DNA from 3 places in the Parashewanella tropica genome. Region 1 is predicted to be linked to each of the others. Evidence: predicted binding sites of a transcription regulator. Region 1 holds the regulator's gene; each other region holds the start of a gene.
What was found. Region 1 encodes LexA, which represses DNA repair genes until DNA is damaged. Its sites were predicted from a motif close to TACTGTATNNNNATACAGTA; they were not measured.
Positions count from the first base shown of each region.

Region 2: the regulator LexA is predicted to act here: its motif matches at 2,763-2,782, upstream of E2H97_RS06420 (DNA topoisomerase III).
Region 3: the regulator LexA is predicted to act here: its motif matches at 2,823-2,842, upstream of recG (ATP-dependent DNA helicase RecG).

Region 1 is NZ_CP037951.1:4,096,520-4,102,887, forward strand. Features, by position in the region: gene E2H97_RS18200 (TonB-dependent receptor) at 132-2,771, opposite strand; gene lexA (transcriptional repressor LexA) at 3,025-3,642, shown strand; gene E2H97_RS18210 (cell division inhibitor SulA) at 3,639-4,112, shown strand; partial or broken gene coxB (cytochrome c oxidase subunit II) at 4,734-5,843, shown strand; gene ctaD (cytochrome c oxidase subunit I) at 5,865-6,368, shown strand, end outside.
Region 2 is NZ_CP037951.1:1,503,751-1,510,118, forward strand. Features, by position in the region: gene E2H97_RS06410 (hypothetical protein) at 1-1,478, opposite strand, end outside; gene E2H97_RS06415 (class I SAM-dependent methyltransferase) at 1,723-2,571, opposite strand; gene E2H97_RS06420 (DNA topoisomerase III) at 2,793-4,730, shown strand; gene E2H97_RS06425 (class I SAM-dependent methyltransferase) at 4,802-5,449, shown strand; gene E2H97_RS06430 (hypothetical protein) at 5,442-5,810, opposite strand; gene E2H97_RS06435 (hypothetical protein) at 6,019-6,324, opposite strand.
Region 3 is NZ_CP037951.1:415,203-421,570, forward strand. Features, by position in the region: gene E2H97_RS19045 (DUF3014 domain-containing protein) at 1-581, opposite strand, end outside; gene recG (ATP-dependent DNA helicase RecG) at 730-2,805, opposite strand; gene E2H97_RS01765 (response regulator transcription factor) at 3,035-3,631, opposite strand; gene E2H97_RS01770 (sensor histidine kinase) at 3,807-4,889, opposite strand; gene E2H97_RS01775 (DMT family transporter) at 4,916-5,233, opposite strand; gene E2H97_RS01780 (tetratricopeptide repeat protein) at 5,444-6,127, opposite strand; gene E2H97_RS01785 (calcium/sodium antiporter) at 6,275-6,368, opposite strand, start outside.

The DNA of each region.
Region 1 (6,368 bases):
ATTTGTGTAAAACGCTAACAAAGCCATCATGTCATAGCGAGTATAACCCTCTTACTATTCAGTAAATATTCAGAAAAAAGCCCTTCTTACGGTGATCATAAGAAGGGCTTATCAGTTAACGGATTAATCCATTAGTATTTATAAGACACACCCAGCAATAATTGCTTTTCAGTGGCAATCCAACGGAATGGATCAGCATTGTCTTCGGCTCTCACCTCCAAATGATCTCGACGCAATAAATTTAGCGCATCTAAAGACACTCTAAATTGATCATTAATTTGATAGGAGAATGACGCGTCCAGCTGGCCGAAACCTTCCTGCTTAACGGTTGAACTGACTAAGAAATCAGAACGATAGTTATAAGATAGACGACCTGAGAAGTCGTTTTTCTCATAAATGGCGACAAGGTTATAACTGTTGTCCGATAAACGCTCTAGCTCAATGTTTGGCAATTCTGGGTTAGGAGAAGGTACATCTGAATCCACATAGGTGTAGTTCGCTTGTACCCCTAATCCATCAAATGGAGCGGGTAAAGAAGTAAAAAACTGCTGATAGGCTAATTCAATCCCTTTTACCGTGCCGGAACCACCATTGCGCTTACGACGAATATCAAACTCTTGACCACCAATGGTTTCTTTACTTTCTATCGTTTGTAAGAAACCATCGACTTTTTTGTAGAATAAACCTGAAGAAAGTAACCCACCTTCTTCAAAATAGTATTCCAGTGCCAAATCTAAGCTGTCAGCGGTAAATGGGTCTAAGTCAGGATTACCACCCGAACCACGCCCTTGTTCATAGTTCAGTGCCAATGATGGTGCTAAATCACCTAAATGCGGTCTTGCAAAGGTTCGAGAACCCGCAAATCGCAAGATCACTTCTTCTGTAAGCTCTGCATTGATGTTGAAGGAAGGTAACCACTCCGCATAATCTTTGTTATCGGTAACATCTTCATAAATCGGCTTGTTATCAGCGTCTTTATTACCCGTATCAAAGAAATAATCTGCTGTGGTTTTGGTTTTCACATAACGCACGCCAAAGTTACCGCTAACGTAGATATCGCTGATCACAGTATCAAAATTGGCTTTTAGATACAGTGATGACACATCTTCAGAATAATCAAAGTGATCTTTTGGATTTTGGATGGTTGATTGCGAGCCAAAGCCATAGTGCTTACGAATTTCGGCATCTCTGCTCAATAAATACGTTGGGTTAATCGCCACATATTGTCCAAAGAACTGAGCACCACTGTATTTGCTCATAAAATTGTTCCAGCGACTCGGCTCAACTAATCCCAATGGATCCGTTGTGCCATAGGTTTTACCTGAAGCATCAAAAATATGGTTATTTTGGGTGTTTTTGATGGTTTCAAGTTTTGCCAGACGAATGCCAGCTTCTAGCGAGGTAATGAGTCCCTCATCAAAAAAGTAGTCAGCATCTAGCTTAAAGGCTTTTTCATTCGCACTGAGCTGGCGACTTAAGTGACGCCACTGCACCATATTAAAGTTGCCTTTATCCGCCACATTAAAGTCACCGAAGTCGACAGCTGGCGGTTGGTTAGGGAAACCACCTTGATTAACGGTTACTGGTAATTTGTCCCAGTTATCACGGATCCTTGAGTTACGAAACGCCGTTTCATTGTCGGTATCGATATAACTTGCTTCTGTGCTGATCGCCCAATTATCAAACTTGGTTTCAAATCCGACAGCGGCATCATAGGTTTTGGTATAACGATCATCAATCATGCTCAGTACATCAAACGTCATATCACTGAACTTAACGCTCTTTGCATAAGGCTTTTTAGCATTCACGCCTGTAAAGTCGGCATCAATAATGTTGGCAGCGTTAAAACCCCATACATACTCTTGACGCTTTTGCACAGAGGTATAATCGGTGTAACCACCATCAAAATAAAACTTGGTATCAGCATCTAACGCGTAATCCACACCAAGGGAATACACTTTACGCTCACGATCACCCCACGCTGGTGAAGAGTTCAGAGACTTAATTGCTTTAGCGCCTTCTGGCGCTTTGCCACTCGGGAAGTCACCTGTAATGTTGGAAAACTTGGAAACGCGAACTTGATCTTCACGGAAGGTACGCTCTAAGTAAGAAACACCAAGGATCACCCCCAGCTTTTCATCTTCACCGTCTAAATCCCAAACATTCCCCGTAACAATCGAGCCGCGTGGTGACCACTTTTTTGAAAGCTCACTGTAATGAGATTTAACGCTACCAGCAAAAGTAAAACCATCGAGGCTCAATGCATCAGTACGTTGAATATCCACTACGCCACCAATACCGCCCTCAATCAAATCCGCTGAAATGGATTTATACACTTTCACCGAGCCCACCAGCTCAGCAGGAATATCTTCAAAGCTGGCGAAACGGTTGATACTCACATCCGAAGAACCACCAAAGTAGTTACGGCCGTTCAGTAAGGTTGCCACTTCATCCAAACCACGAATGGCAATGCCAGAGGCTTCACCACGAGAACGGGTGATTTGAATCCCAGGAATACGCTGCAAAGACTCTGCAACGTTAATGTCAGGGAATTTACCAATGTCTTCTGCGGTGATCACATCCGACACTTCACTTGAATCTTTCTTCTGTGAAATCGAACTTACGATACTAGAACGAAGCCCAGTAACGATGATTTTTTCAACATCTTCATTAGATTGATTGTCGGTAGGCGTATTTGCAAGTGCCAATTGAGAACCAAAAATCAGTGACAAAGAACTTGCCACCACTGTGGGAGTCAGTTTTGTTTTCATTATCAATGTCCATATATGTTTATTTTTATAAGATACAGCATTAAATATGATAAATAATACATATAGAACAATCAACGACATTGAGGTATGTCTACTTAAAACGCAAGGTTTTTAAGTCAATAAAAAACAATGAGCTAGATTGTAGCGGTTAAATTTTAACTTCTTGAGTTCCATGCTTAATTGATTAACTCTTGCGCTACAGTAATTACTGTATATAATACCAGTAACACTGTATAGACAAACAGGCATTACGATGAGACCACTGACTCCAAGACAAGCTGAAATTTTAGAGCTGATCAAAAGTAATATTTCCGAAACGGGCATGCCACCGACACGCGCAGAAATTGCTCGCCGCCTTGGATTCCGAAGTGCCAATGCTGCCGAAGAGCATTTAAAAGCCCTAGCCAAAAAGGGTTACATTGAGATCATGCCGGGAACGTCACGTGGTATTCGTCTAACACAAGAAGTTACTGAACAAGAAACAGGGCTACCTTTAATTGGTCAAGTCGCCGCTGGTGCGCCTATTCTCGCTCAAGAACATGTTGAGCAGCATTATCAAGTTGATGCTCATCTATTTAAACCTGCTGCCGACTTTTTACTGCGAGTTCGTGGTGACAGCATGAAAGACATTGGTATCTTAGAAGGTGACTTATTAGCGGTACATAAGCAGCAACAAGCCAACAATGGACAAGTCGTTGTAGCGCGCTTAGAAGACGAAGTGACTGTTAAGCGTTTTGAACAAAAGGGAAATGTCGTTTACCTACATGCAGAAAATGAAGAGTATGCCCCTATAGAAGTTGATTTAACCTATGAGCAGTGTGAAATCGAAGGTTTAGCAGTCGGTGTGATACGCAATGGAGAATGGTTATGAGTATGCAATCAATAGGAACACAACACCATCCTGGACTTTGGCAAAGTGATAATGTTTGGCAGCCTCAAGCCATTAACACTGTGCAAACTCAGTCTTATGGGCTCACTGAACTTCAAACCCTTAGTCCACAACTGGCTCAGTTGAGCCATCAAGGGCGCTGGATAGTACTGATCAATCCGCCTAGCAATGACTACAAAACGATTTTGGCAAAAGCAGGGATAGCCATAAACAAAGTACTCTTGGTTCATACCAAAGACGAAGTCGAAACCTTATGGGCAATGGAGAAGGCACTGACTTCAGGCACCAGCAGCGCCGCGATTTGTTGGACCTCAAGCTTAGACATGAAAGATAAGCGCCGCTTACAGTTGATCACTAAAAGTGCTCGCGCCATGGGCATTATTTTCGAAACTGAAGCCGATATATCAAGCTCTATGCACAAAACGTCAACCATGACGGCTTACGCGCACTAAGGTTTCTGTAGTATTTGAGGCGAACTTCAATTATTACGGCATCGGTCTGAAGTTAATGACCTTTGCCTGAGAAGCAGCAGCTCTTCTTTATAGAGATAAACCTATCAGCGACTTCCTAACATTCCATAGTTTCTATTTCTCATTGTCACTGCAATTATTTTTTCATCACTTCTAGTCTGAATTTAAGCAAAATTTCAAAAACCTTAACTTGATCAATCGGTAAGCACCAAGTATGGTAACCTGAATAATAAATTAACAATTTATTATCATTTAATTGTTTTAATTAAAAGAAAGACATAAAAACCTAGCAAAATTCAATATGAATGCTTTGCTTAAAGTAAGGCAGAAAATTAAATCCGCTGAATTAGGTTGAAATGTCCCAGTGAAAAGCTGTCGTACTATTTGATTCGCTGTTAAGCGCCAAAGTGGAAACACCAAAGCAGTATGAAATAGCATTACCATTGTCGTACCGGAATAGACACGTCATATCGTCTCACCTCGGAGTTGTTGGAAATTAACCACTACGCTCTTAGATATCATCAAGCTTTTGGGAACCGGAGAGTTCGCATAGGGCTGTGGGATACTGTGTAACTCTTCTTTGTTTAGCAAAGGAGACGTCAAGTGAAGCGAGTGTTGTATTGTTTGTTGGGCGCACTGATGGTGCAGCCAGTTTGGGCCGAGTCGATGCGCCTGAATATGACCCAAGGGGTGACAGGGATAAGCCACGAAGTTTATCACCTGCACATGACTATTTTTTATATCTGCTGCGTTATCGGGGTGATTGTCTTTGGCGTGATGATCTACGCCATGATCATGCATCGCAAATCCAAAGGCGCTGTTGCCGCCAATTTCCATGAAAGTACCAAAGTCGAAATCTTATGGACCATCATTCCATTTGTGATTTTGATTGCCATGGCGATCCCTGCAACCAAAACCTTATTGGCGATGGAGGATCCCAGTAACTCCGACCTCACGATTAAAATCACTGGCTCACAGTGGAAATGGCATTACGACTATTTTGATAAAGGCGTGGGCTTTTACAGTGTCCTTGCCACCCCCAGAGATCAAATCGAAAATAAGCAAGCCAAGCAAGAACACTACTTACTTGAAGTCGATAAGCCATTAGTTCTCCCCACAGACCGTAAAATTCGTTTCTTAATGACCTCTGACGATGTGATCCACTCGTGGTGGATGCCTGCGTTTGCGGTGAAAAAAGATGCTATTCCCGGTTTTATCAATGAAGCTTGGGCTAGAATCGACAAACCGGGGACTTACCGAGGTCAATGTACCGAATTATGCGGTAAAGACCACGGTTTTATGCCTATTGTAGTGAAAGCCGTTGAAGGGCCAGAATTTGATACATGGCTGGCCTCGCAAAAGCAAGCGCAACTCCAAGCCGCAGCAAAAGCGAAAGCGGCTTTATCTAAAACCCTCACTAAAGACGAACTCTACAAAAAAGGCGAAAAAATATTTCTCGCCCACTGTGCGGCATGCCACCAGCCAACAGGCTTAGGTATTCCAGGGGTATTCCCCGCATTAAAGGGCGCTGAATATGTCTTAGGTCCAGCAGAAAAGCACATACATATTGTGAAATTTGGTTGGCCCGGCAGTGCCATGCCGCCTTTTGGTAAACAGCTGACTGCTGAAGAAATTGCGGCTGTTGTCACCTACGAGCGTAATGCTTGGGGTAACAACGTGGGTGATGCGGTGCAAGCTGCTGATGTTGAAAAAGTTGAAAAGTAAGGGATAACAATGACTACAGCAAACCCTCAAACCAATGAAGCCGTTGAGGCGGTTCATGAAGAAACGGCTCATAATGATCATGGTCATCCACCAAAAGGCTTAATGCGCTGGATATTAACCACTAATCATAAAGACATCGGTACTCTCTATCTGTGGTTCAGTTTAACCATGTTCTTTATTGGCGGCGCGATGGCGATGGTGATTCGAGCCGAATTATTTGAACCGGGCCTTCAATTGGTCGATCCACACTTTTTTAACCAAATGACCACAGTTCATGGCCTTATCATGGTATTTGGGGCAGTGATGCCTGCCTTTACAGGACTGGCGAACTGGCTTGTTCCCATGATGATTGGCGCACCCGATATGGCGCTGCCTAGAATGAATAACTGGAGTTTTTGGATCTTACCCTTTGCGTTTTTGATCTTACTGAGTTCACTGTTTATGGAAGGAGGCGGCCCCGATTTCGGCTGGACCTTCTACGCCCCACTTTCCACCAAATACAGTGGTGACAGT
Region 2 (6,368 bases), 1.6 Mb from region 1:
TCTTGCTGGTTAGCTTCGGCTTTAGTCGCTGATTTTTCCGAGGCTATTGCTTCTTCCCTTTCTCGTGCTTCAGATTGGGCAACATTACGCTTAAGAGCTATGCCATGAAGGTGCAAACCTGAAAGGGTAAGTGCGATACCAGTTATGGAACCAATGAAAGCTAAGGTACCAAACCACAATACACCAACGAGTGTTAAGGTTTCTTTCTTAATTTCTTTGTAGTGATCAACATTGTCTACATAAGAAGCCATTCGATATACCTGATTTGAAAGTGCCATAGTATTAGTCGCAACCTCTAACTGACGTATTTCAAACATTAGGGCAGAATTGTCTTGTTTGATCTTTTTGATCAGTTCCTTTTCATTGGCGAACTCTTGCTCTACTGCATCAGCTTTTGAATCTAAGGCTGAAATTTCATTATTTTGTGCTTTGTTTAATCTTGCTCGCTTATTTGCAAGGCTTCTATAGCTGGCATTGGCTGCTTGCTTATAGGCAGCTTCAACAGAGTTAACTTCGGCTTGCTTTTGGTTAATTAAATCGTCTTTTAGCTTAAGTAAATCAGCGTAATAGCCATCAAGAAATTCAACGGACTCTAAATTAGTCTTAGGCCCCTCACCAGTGATGGTTTTATCATTAATATTGCTTAACTGATTTTCAACATAACGAATTTTTTCATCATAGCGCTTTTCAACAGAACCAGAGGTTAAAAAGCTGGCATCATCCAATGCTTGCTTCTTTTCTTCTTTGAGAGAGTTTAATTGATCAAGCAAGCGACCTCGCTCTTTTTCAACTAAGCCAGTTGAGTTGTCAGCTCGTTCAATACTCTTTTTAAAACGCTCTTCTTTTTTCTCAGACAACTCTTTTAGTAGTGCTGATTTTTCAATTTTCAGAGCAATTAATTCTTCCCGTAATTTACCTAGCTGAGTTCTTAAAGCCGGAACATTTTTAGAAAGGCGCTGATTTTCGCGAACAACAGCGGTGTGACGTGCTTGATATTTAGTATTTACATCTGTCTTTTTGGTGTTGAGGTTTGTCATTTTCTCTTCGTATTCTTGAAGAGCAATTTGAATGTTTTCCTCGTTTCTTTGCATTTGGTTTTCAACCTTCGCAATCTCAATTTCATTCAAATTGATTTTTTGGTTGATGGATGCAAAGGCGCGCTCAAAACCACTAAGTAAGGTTTCAAAGGTGATAACACATAATAGTGCAATCATAACCAAATAGAGTGGGAAGGATTTTCTTGAATTCCAAAAACCAACGACAAATGGAATTTTTGTTAATTCAATCATTGATACCATTACGAAAGGTGCAGCAAGTATGAAGCCACTGGTGTAACTATCAATACTTAAAACCAAAGAAATGGAAATCGTGAGACCAATGAAGACAACGATGATTTCTACAAGCCAAGCAATTTTTCTTAAAAATTTACTGTACTTACTAAGCTCTTTTGTCTCGTTTTCTAGAATAACAGAACTCATACTACGCATCTGCTTACCACTCATTCAAATTAACGGGAGATTTAGTGCTGAAGTTTTCAACACACGAACTTAAATATAGACCATGAAAAAAAATGTGAAATTTTTTTAATTAAGATGTTGTGGCGCGGTTGAAAGTGTGGGGTAGCTTGGTTGTAAAAAGTGGCTTTTTACTATGAATTAATTAGAAAGTAACTGCTCGAAAAGTAAAAGAAAAGGGGGAGATTGTTTTCCCCCTATAAGAAAATTATTTCTTTGGTTTTATGAATTTCAATGTCATCCGATCACTTTCACCAATCGCTAGATACTTGTCTTTATTTTGCTCTTTAAATTTTAGGCTAGGTGGTAGTGTCCAAACACCAGCAGGATAATCTTTGGTGTCTTTGGGGTTGGCATTCACTTCGCTACTGGCGATGAGTTTAAAGCCGGTTTTTTCGGCTAAGTCTTTAACAAATTTTTCAGTAACATAGCCAGACTCGATCATTTCCTCTCGAGTTGTGTTTGGTTTCGCTCTATGTTCTACAACTCCCAAAATTCCACCTGGTTTTAAAGCTTTATAGGCGGCTGTAAACACTTGGACTTCATTATCATTAGCAATCCAGTTGTGAACATTACGGAAGGTTAATACGACGTCAGCACTCTCATCTGGCGCCATTACAGAATGAGCGGGTGGCATGAAATCAGTAACACTGATATAACCATAACGTTCAGGGTGATCCTTAAACTTCACGTCATACTTTGCACGGCTGGTTCGGTAATATTTTCGAGCTGAATCGGTAGGAAAGTGTGCCGCAATAAATTCGCCAGAACCTTTTAGAGCAGGAGCAAGAATATTGGAGTACCAACCGCCACCAGGCCAGATTTCAACAACGGTATCGCTAGGTTTGACTCCAAAGAAATCCAAGGTAGCTTTAGGGTGACGGTATTTGTCTCTGGCTTTTTCTTTGGCAGTGCGATATTGATCATCGTATTGTAGTGTCGTTGGCATTTGTTTCGCTTGCTTATGATCATCGTGGGCATAAGCTGAAACCGATACTCCGCTTAGGCCTAGCATTCCTGTCAGAATCACTGCTGCAAGTGTTGATTGTGATTTCATTATTTGTTCCTTAACCTAATTTAGTCGTGGCGATGATTGTTATAACGCAAACTTTAATCTTAAGCGACTAATTTTCAATCTTTTACTGTTACTTTTTATGACGGTTGGAGTAACCAAGAGTATAAATTTTTAAAGAAGACAATTGAGTTGGTTTTCTTACAGTTGCACATTAGGATTTAACTATTTATAGTTACTGTAAATTTATCCAGTGTCTTGTTTGAATGCTACTTTATATTGCCGAGAAACCGAGTTTGGGTCGAGCTATTGCCGATGTGTTACCTAAACCACATAAAAAACATGACGGTTATATTGAACTTGCCAATGGTGATTGTGTCTCTTGGTGCATTGGACATTTGCTAGAAACGGCTGAGCCAGATGCTTACGATGAAAAATATAAAAGTTGGAAATTAGAACATTTACCCATCATCCCTGAAAAGTGGCAGCTTAAACCTAAGCCTAAAACTCGCAAGCAATTAACGACACTAAGAAAGCTGGTTAAACAATCAACTCAAATTGTGAATGCGGGTGACCCAGATCGTGAAGGGCAGTTGCTGGTTGATGAAGTCATTTCTCATTTAGGTGTATCAGGAACCAAACTCAACCATGTTCAACGTTTATTGATCAGTGATTTAAATCCTGCTGCAGTAAAGCGTGCGTTAAACAATTTAAGAAGTAACCGTGAGTTTATTCCATTAGCAACATCAGCATTAGCCAGAAGTCGAGCTGATTGGTTATATGGTATTAATTTGACTCGTGCGTATACCATTCAGGGAAAAAAAGTGGGCTATGATGGGGTGTTGTCTGTAGGTCGAGTGCAAACCCCCTTACTTGGATTAGTCGTCAGGCGTGATGAGCAAATTCAACAATTTCAATCAAAGCCATTTTATGAAGTGTTAGCGCATTTATTGACAGAACAAAATGAAGGGTTTGTAGCTAAATGGCAACCAAGTGAAGCTTGTCAGCCTTATATGGATGAAGAAGGCAGGGTGTTGGCTAAAGGGTTGGCTGAAAATGTTGTGAACCGCATCGGTAACCAAGTAGCAGAAATTACCAAACTGGAAACAAAAGACAAAAAACAAAATCCGCCTTTAACTTATAACTTATCGAGTTTGCAAATTGATTGCGCTAAACGGTTTGCAATGTCGGCTCAAGATGTACTTTCTATCTGTCAGAGTTTATATGAAAAGCACAAGTTAATTACGTACCCAAGATCAGACAGTCGTTATCTTCCCAAAGAGCAATTACAACTGGCGCCCAAAGTTGTGGCAGCTGTAATTTCTAATGCTTCTGAGCTAGTTGCAAATATTCCTCAGCCTAATACAAGCTTAAAGTCAAAGGTGTGGAACGATAGTAAAGTCGATGCTCACCATGCCATTATCCCAACAGAAAAACGAGTTGATTTAACTAAGTTATCAGCGAATGAAAGCAAGGTGTATCAGCAAATAGCAAGGCAATACTTGGCACAATTTTATCCAGCATATTTATATCAAGAAACCCAAGTAGAAGTGACTATTGCTGGTGGTAAATTCAATTGTAAAAGTAAAACTGAAAAATCCTTAGGTTGGAAAAGTTTATTCAAGTCCTCAGCAAAAGAAAATTCACTAGATAAAACGGAAACCCAGTTACTTCCTCCTCTTGCTTTAGGCCAGAGATTGACTTGCTCGCATGGTGAGCTGCTTGAAAGACAAACTCAGCCTCCTAAACACTTTACCGATGCAACGTTATTATCGGCTATGACGGGTATTAACCGTTTTGTAAAAGACCCTGAAATTAAAAAAGTACTAAAAGAAACCGATGGTTTGGGAACTGAGGCCACACGTGCGGGCATTATTGAATTATTGTTTAAGCGTGGTTTTCTGAAAAGACAGGGGAAATCCATTCTTGCAACTGAAGCTGGAACAGGACTGATAAAAAGCTTACCTGATAACGTAAGCCAACCTGATATGACTGCGTTGTGGGAGTCCAGCTTGGAAGCAATAAGTCGTAAAGAAACGCGCTATCAAGATTTTATGCTTCCGATGCAACAGCAATTACATCAGCTGATTGAAATTGCGAGTCAGCAATTACCTACAGCACTTCAAGGGATCAAATCAACACAAAGTAAAAAGCGTTTTTACAGAAAGAAAAACACTCCTCGAAAAGCAAAAAGATCAAGTTAACAACAATTGATATTGTATGAAGGCATACACCTTGGTATAAAAACGCCTTTTCAGAATCCTGATGGGACGAAATGACATTAATGGATAAGTATCAAACCTCAGTGGCCACATTTAATAAACTGGCTAAGCAATATCAAGATAAATACATGGATTTTGAACATTACTTTGATACTTATGATGCCATTTGTGATTTAGTCACAACCCCAAATGCAAAAATTTTAGATATTGGCTGTGGTCCTGCCAATATTTCAAGTTATTTACTAAAGAAGCGTCCAGACTATCAAATTCATGGCACTGACTTATCATCTGCCATGATTGAACTCGCAACAGGAAATGTTGAAAACGGGAGTTTTGAAGTTCTTGATTCTCGTGAAATCAGCAAAATTGATCAAAAGTTTGATGCGATTATTTGTGGCTTTAATGCGCCGTATTTAGATGAAGAAGATGTTGCTAAATTAATTTCAGATATCTCAGGTTTACTTAATCCTAATGGTATTTTGTACTTTAGCACTATGGAAGGCAGTTCTTTTGATAATGGCTACCAAACATCTTCAACTGGAGATCAAGTTTATATACACTATCATTCTTATCCGTTTTGCTTCGCTCAGCTTCAATCCAATGGATTGGAACTGATTGAAGTGAAGCGAAAAATGATGCCTCCTCAAGCAAATCAGTTACAAGCAATAGATATGTTTCTATATGCAAGAAAGGTTAGTTAGATTTCTCGTTTTCGAGAGGAGTTGGCTTAGTTTCTGTGCTTGCATTTGAGGGGGCAGGCTCAGTTTGATTATGAAAGTGCTCTACTGATTTAGGTGTATCGGCATGTCTTGCACCTTCAAATGCTGTTCCTGAGACAATAGCAGCAGCTAAGCCACCAGCCCAACACAATGGGTTTTTTGCCATACAACAGCAAAAAAGGGCGGTAATTCCTGTTCCAACGCCAATACTGAAGAGCTTAGGCTGCTTAATTTTATAGCCACACAATTCTTCATACTCTTCTTTATCATTTCTTTGCATTTGTTCGGGTTGTGGGGCCTGTATGTCGGTTGCACTTCCCGTTACTGCAGCAGATGCAGACATAATCTTTACACTTTTTTTGATTTCGCTTAGTTGAGTGTAACGCAGGGATAGTTAACTTAAGGTGAATATAGGATGAATTATGAAGCGAACTTGCCTTTGAAAGTACAATTAGGATGATGGAGGGATTAATCAGGTTCATGTGCGCTTAGGAAAGTTACCTTATTCCTCGGTTGTTAATTGTTTTCCACTTAACCGTAGCGACTGACACCTATGACTCTAACTTATTATGAAAACGATACATTTTTTGCTCTTTCGGCGCCGACTCCCGAGTCGAAGCTGCACAAGCAACACAAGAGGTAATGGCTGCGCCTGTTCCCATTACCAAACAACAAGGAATATGACAGAAAAAGCAGCAAATCGTAGAGCCTATACAAAAGCCAATTCCAGTATAAAAATACTCCGGACGTTTAACTTCATAACCACAAATTTTACAGCGCCGCTTGGTATTGGAAGTTTGTTCGCTAATTACTATTTGAGTTTTAGTAACTTCTGCATTTGCTTCAACTAAAGACATAACATAGATACTGTTTATAACGGGCTAGCGCCAAGAAACCCTAC
Region 3 (6,368 bases), 540 kb from region 1:
ATGGCTGATAGCAGCTCAGCGTAAAAATCATATCTGTGGTAGCTATCCGGATCTAAGTAAATCTTGTTGTTCACTTCAAGCGCAGAGAATGCTTGTTTTGGCGCAACCAATGGGCTGGCTTTACGGGCCAGTTGACCATAAGCCAAGTTATCTACAAATACCACAAATTGTCTGGCTAAGTTGGTTCGTAGAAGCTGTTTGTCTAATGATAATCCTTTGAAGGCATTCATGGTTTGGTGATACAAAAAGTCATCACTTTGCTGCAAGCTTGGTAAAGGCGCTGGCTTAGGCGGTTCAGGCTTTTTAGCTACAGGTTGCGGCTCTGGCTGTGGCTCCACTTTCGGTGCTGGTGGCTCAGGAATCGGCTCAGTAGGTAGCGGCGTTTCAGGCAATGGCTCTGGCGCTTTAACTTCTGGTTGAGTGACTTCTTGTTCTACCTGAGGTGGCTGCGGCTCATCGCCAAGGTAGTAATAAACAGAAGCACCAATTAAGACTACCAAGCCAATGGCACTTAACAATAAGCTACGGTTGCTTCTAGGTTGAGGAGCTTGAGAAACTCGATCGTCTTGATTCGCTTGCATAAGGTTTCCTTCTGGTACTTCTGTTTTAGCATTCGCCCACTTAATGAGTACGAATGAGATTATATCTTCGCAAGATTGCTTCGCATGTCAATGCGTTTCCCTAAAAATCATACAATGTTACAAAATACAGTCTCGTGACAATAGATTTTTAAGCTTGAATATATTGGTCTTTATTTCCGAGCCAACGTTCAATAATGGCATCAACATTTTCAGGGGCTTGTTGTAATAGATGCCCTGCTAGTTTTTGGACTTGTGGCACAAGATGTTGATCTCGCATTAAATCCGCAACCTTCATTTCAACCAGTCCGGTTTGTTTGGTGCCGAGCACTTCGCCTGGACCGCGTATTTCTAAATCCTTCTGTGCAATAACAAAGCCATCGTTGCTTTGTCTTAATACGCCAAGACGTTGTTTGGCGGTTAAGGTTAATGGCGATTTGTAGAGCATGACACAATGGCTTTCGATAGCGCCACGTCCAACGCGACCGCGCAATTGATGTAATTGAGCTAAGCCTAAGCGCTCTGGATTTTCGATGATCATTAGGCTGGCATTGGGCACGTTTACGCCAACCTCAATAACGGTCGTTGCCACTAATAAATCCAATTCACCACTGGAAAACTGATCCATGATGGCTTGCTTATCTTTGCTTTTCAATCGACCGTGAACTAAACCAATTTTCAGCTCGGGTAATAATTGCTTTAACTCTTCGGCGGTATCTTCAGCGGCTTGACATTCAAGTACTTCGGATTCATCTATTAAGGTGCAAACCCAATAGGTTTGACGCTTATCGACAGTTGCAGCATGGCGAACACGTTCGATTACTTCTTGGCGACGTTGATCGGAAATGGCCACTGTTGCTACAGGTGTGCGTCCGGGTGGGAGCTCATCAATAATAGAGGTATCTAAATCCGCATAAGCTGTCATTGCCAAGGTGCGTGGAATGGGGGTGGCGGTCATGATCAATTGATGTGGGTAAAATCCTTGTTTAATGCCTTTTTCACGTAGTCCAAGTCGTTGATGAACCCCGAAACGATGTTGCTCATCAATAATGGTTAAGGCTAAGTTTTTATACTCCACTTGTTCTTGAAATATCGCATGAGTACCAATGACGATGTGGGCATCACCACTGGCAATATCGGCTAAAGACTGTTCTCTGGCTTTACCTTTTAATTTCCCTGCGAGCCAACCCACTTTGAGTCCAAGAGGGGCAAACCACTGGCCGAAGTTTTCAGCGTGCTGTTCTGCCAGCAATTCAGTGGGCGCCATTAATGCCACTTGATAGCCGTTTTCGATGGCTTGCAGTGCTGCCAACGCGGCAACTAAGGTTTTACCTGATCCTACATCTCCCTGAACTAAGCGCATCATCGGATGTTTTTGCTCAAGATCGCTGCCGATCTCAGCGACTACACGTTGTTGCGCCCCCGTTGGCTTAAAGGGTAAGTCTTTTAAAAACGGATTCAGTAATTGTCCTGTGGCAGGTAACGCAATAGCGGGATCTTGATTACTGCGCTGGCGAAGTTTCAGCATACTCAGGTTGTGAGCCAATAGCTCTTCTTGAACTAATCGTTGCTGAGCAGGGTGTTGCCCTAATTCTAACTCTTCAAGTGACACCGTATTATCTGGACGGTGAAGAACCCGAATCGCTTCAGCCAATGGTAGGTTATTGGGGCGTAAGCGCTCAGGGAGTAACTCTGTTAATCCACCTTGACTTAACATGCTTAAGGCTTGTTCTGTCAGCTTGATCCAACTGGTTTGCTTTAGTCCTTCGGTACTTGGGTAGATGGGTGTTAAGCTGGCATCCATTTCGATCGGCTGATCGGGAGCAATTACTTTATAGTCAGGGTGAATGATCTCCGCATGATGTTTACCCGCTTTTATTTCACCATAGGCTTTCATCAAGCGACCATTTTGCATACCGTTTCGCTGCGCGGCGGAAAAATTAAAAAAGCGTAGGGTGATCACGCCGCTTGCGTCTCTGAGTGTGCAAGTCAGCATACGTTTACGACCGTGGATTATCTGTGTTGATTGGATTTCACCGACGATGGTGCCGTATTGTCCAGGCAGTAAATCCGCAATTTGATAGACGCGAGTGCGATCTTCATAGCGCAGTGGAAGATGGAACAGCAGATCTTGAACCGTGCGAATGCTCAGTTTTTCGAGTTTTTCAGCGACTTTTTTTGCCACACCTTTTAATTCGGTGATAGGCACCTGTTCCAATTGCAGCAAGTGGTAGCGACCTAAAGTACTGTGAATTTATACATATACTATCAAAGTCGTTATTTATTACAACTAACTCAATTTTTGAATCATAAAATACTGAATCAAGACAGTTGGAAGTAATAGTATGGTAAGACAACCGTCCGTGACAGGATGTCACGGTCGTCAGCACATGGACGTGCGCTTCTGTTGTCGTTCATACTATTACTTCCTTTCTGCTGCCTAAACAAAAGATGATTCACAACCAACCTTTCTGCTTAGCAATTCGAGCTGCATCGATGCGGTTACTGGCGTTAAGTTTGTTTATCGCTTCGGATAAATAGTTTCTCACTGTGCCTTCGGCAATAAAGAGGCTATTTGCAATTTCTGCGGTGGACTTTCCATCAGCGGCTAAACGTAAAGCTCGACGCTCTTTATCGTTAAGGGGATCTTGCTCACCGATGGCCATCATCGCCAATTCAGGATCGATAATTCGTCGGCCATTCATGATTTGTTCTATGGCATGTTGTAGCTCATCCGTTGGTGCATCTTTTAATAAAAAGCCATCTACTCCAGCCTCTAAAGCGCGCTTAATGTAGCCGCTGCGCCCAAAAGTCGTAAGGATGATGACTTTGATCTTACTTTGTTGTTCTTGCACCCATGTAGCTAATTCGAGTCCAGTTCGACCAGGCATTTCGATATCGGTGAGCAGTAAATCGAACTCTTGGCTTTTCAAAAATGCTAACGCTTCATCACCATCCTTAGCTTCGGTTATCTCATAATTGCCTTTAATAGAGAGAAGAGCGGCAAGTGCGCCTCGTACCATGGATTGATCTTCGGCAAGCAAAATTCGGATCATTGTTCTTCCTTAGAAAAATGCATCATCTAAATTGGAGTTGGACAATAGTGTGAACGTCAACAGAAACGCACGTCCATGTGCTGACGACCGTGACATCCTGTCACGGACGGTTGCCTTATCACACTATTGCCCTCCAGAAACATCGGATGAAATTGATATTTATAAACCTAATTTAGTTTTCTAATTTAAGATTGATTGTAAAAATACAGTTTGGCGTCGTTTGGTAAGTGAATTCCCCGTTCAGAGCTTTAACACGTTCACGTATTCCAGTTATACCATTGCCTTCTGAAATAGACTCACAATGTCCATTATCCATAACAGTTACGATAAGTGATGTTTGTGTGTGTTCAAAGCTAATTTCACATTCACCGGCCTGACTGTGGCGCAAAATGTTATTGCCTAGTTCCGTTAAAATCAGGCTTAACTGGCTTTCTTCGCGAGCAGGTAGCTGACTTGGGATATCACCCGTTAGAGACACCACTAATGATTTTTCTCGTAATCGTTTACATAAATCGGTAACGGTTTTGGCCAATCCTTTGCTTTTATAATCTGATACAGTTTCACGTATTTCGCTCAGTCCATTTCTGGAGATCTCGGCTAACTCACTTAGGTGCTGCAGTGCTTCTTCAAGTCGGTTTTGTTGAATAAGCGCTTGCACTAATTCAGCTTTAAGTGAGATGGAAGACAGACTATGACCAATTAGGTCGTGTAAGTCTCTGGCGATCCGTTCTCGCTCAACGATGGTGGCGAGGGTTTTGATTTCTTCGGCTGATTGCTGCTTTTGTCGATTAGCCAGTTCTTTTTGACCTGAAGCATAACCGACTAAAGTGAGCCCTAAATAGATGGCAGATGAATAGCCAAAAAAGTAGTAATTGGGAAATAGCCAATCATTTAACACGAATAGCAGTATAAGCATGATAGGGGTGATGATGGCTAAGCGCTTTATTGAATAGTGAAAACCGCAGAAAAAGCCAACAAAGGAAAATAAGGCCATTGACCCGTAGTTAAATGGGGTTGCGAGAATAGCGAGTGAAAGCATTCCAAAAATCGGAAAATGGACGTGCTCTGCTTTACATCGGTAGGCTTGGAAATAGACGAATATAAATATAACGACAATAGCAAGGCTAATGATAGTGTCAGACAGTCCTCTTTGATTGATAAACATCGGAATAAAATAAAAGACCAGATTACACAGATATAGCCACGCAAATTTGTCTTTGGTCTTTTCAGTGTTGAGGAAATTCATTTTTATCATGCCGAGTTCCGTTCTAAGGGCTATTTTTAGTTTGAGCTGAGCTTTAAGCCAATAATGCCAACGACGATAAGTAAAATACAGATAACACGAGTCATCGAAATACTCTCGTTAAATAAGATGATCCCCGCTATTGTGATCCCAACGGCGCCAAAGCCCGTCCACACTGCATAGGCATTTCCCATGGGGATGGTTTTTAAGGCGTAAGAAAGGCAAGCAAAGCTTATCCATGCGGAAACAAAAAAGCTGACACTTGGCCACAGTTTGGTAAATCCCTCTGAGTATTTTAATGAGATTGCCCAAACCACCTCCATTATTGCAGCGAATACTAATACTATCCAAGCCATTATTTTTCCTTATTATTTCTAATACAAGAATTAAAGATATGGTCAATAAATTCAGATAGGAGTAATTGTGTGATAAACCAACCGTCCGTGACAGGAAGTCACGGCCGTCAGCACATGGATGTGCGTTTCTGTTGGTGTTCACATGATTACTCCTTATCCATGTTCAAGATGAAGCGTGTTGTAATGAACTGAAGAGGAAAATGCCGCTCATTATTGATTTTGGCTTAACAGAAATTTAGCCCAACTGTAATTAGGATTTACGCTGATGGCTTGTTTCCAGTCGGCAATCGCTTGGCGCTGCTGATTTTCTTGTTGTTTTGCCAGTCCACGCCATGTATAGGTTTCGGCTTTACCCCAACAAATGTCAGTACAGTCATCACTGTATAAGCTTAAGGCTTTATCAGCGAATTTGATGGTATTTTCCATACTGCCGCCAAACATGGCTGGTGTGTTATAAGCACTGATGGCTTTCACTAAATAGACTCTTGGGTTTGTGGCATCCAGTGATTCTGCGGTTTTAATTGCTTGCGCTGATTTACGACCTAGTGTCATTCCCTCCATTGGATCAACGGCAATTTGCATTCCATAAACTGCTGAAAGTAGCGCGTAGTTTTCTGAATCACTTTCACTCTCATTCAATTGCTCTAGTGTTTGCGCTGCTGTTTTTAGTGACGACTTGGCAATACTTCGCTGCCCTGAAATATTCGCTAAAATCGCGATACGATAATGGGCATAAGCTTTGGCGTAACCGGTTGAGTTTTTAGCAAGCTCAGATAATTCCGCTCTGCTTTTACTGTTTGACGCAATATCAATTTGTGAGATTGTATGATCAGACTCTAACGCCAATGCTGATGAAGATAAAAGTACGCTCGTAGCAAGCAGTAAAGTTTTCATGAGTTGTTTCCTTACGGTTAATGTCGAGTACGGAAACAATTATTAAAGATGGGAGTAAAAAAGGGCAGGCACAAAGGTCATCAAAACAAGATGACAAATGTCATTAGTTGATGGCTCGTATAATACAAGCCATCAAAAGAGATGCTTTTAAATCAAGGCTTCACTGACAATATAAGACATGTAAGCAAGGTAAATAATAAGTAACACCACGCCTTCCATGCGACTGATGATTTTTCCAGTG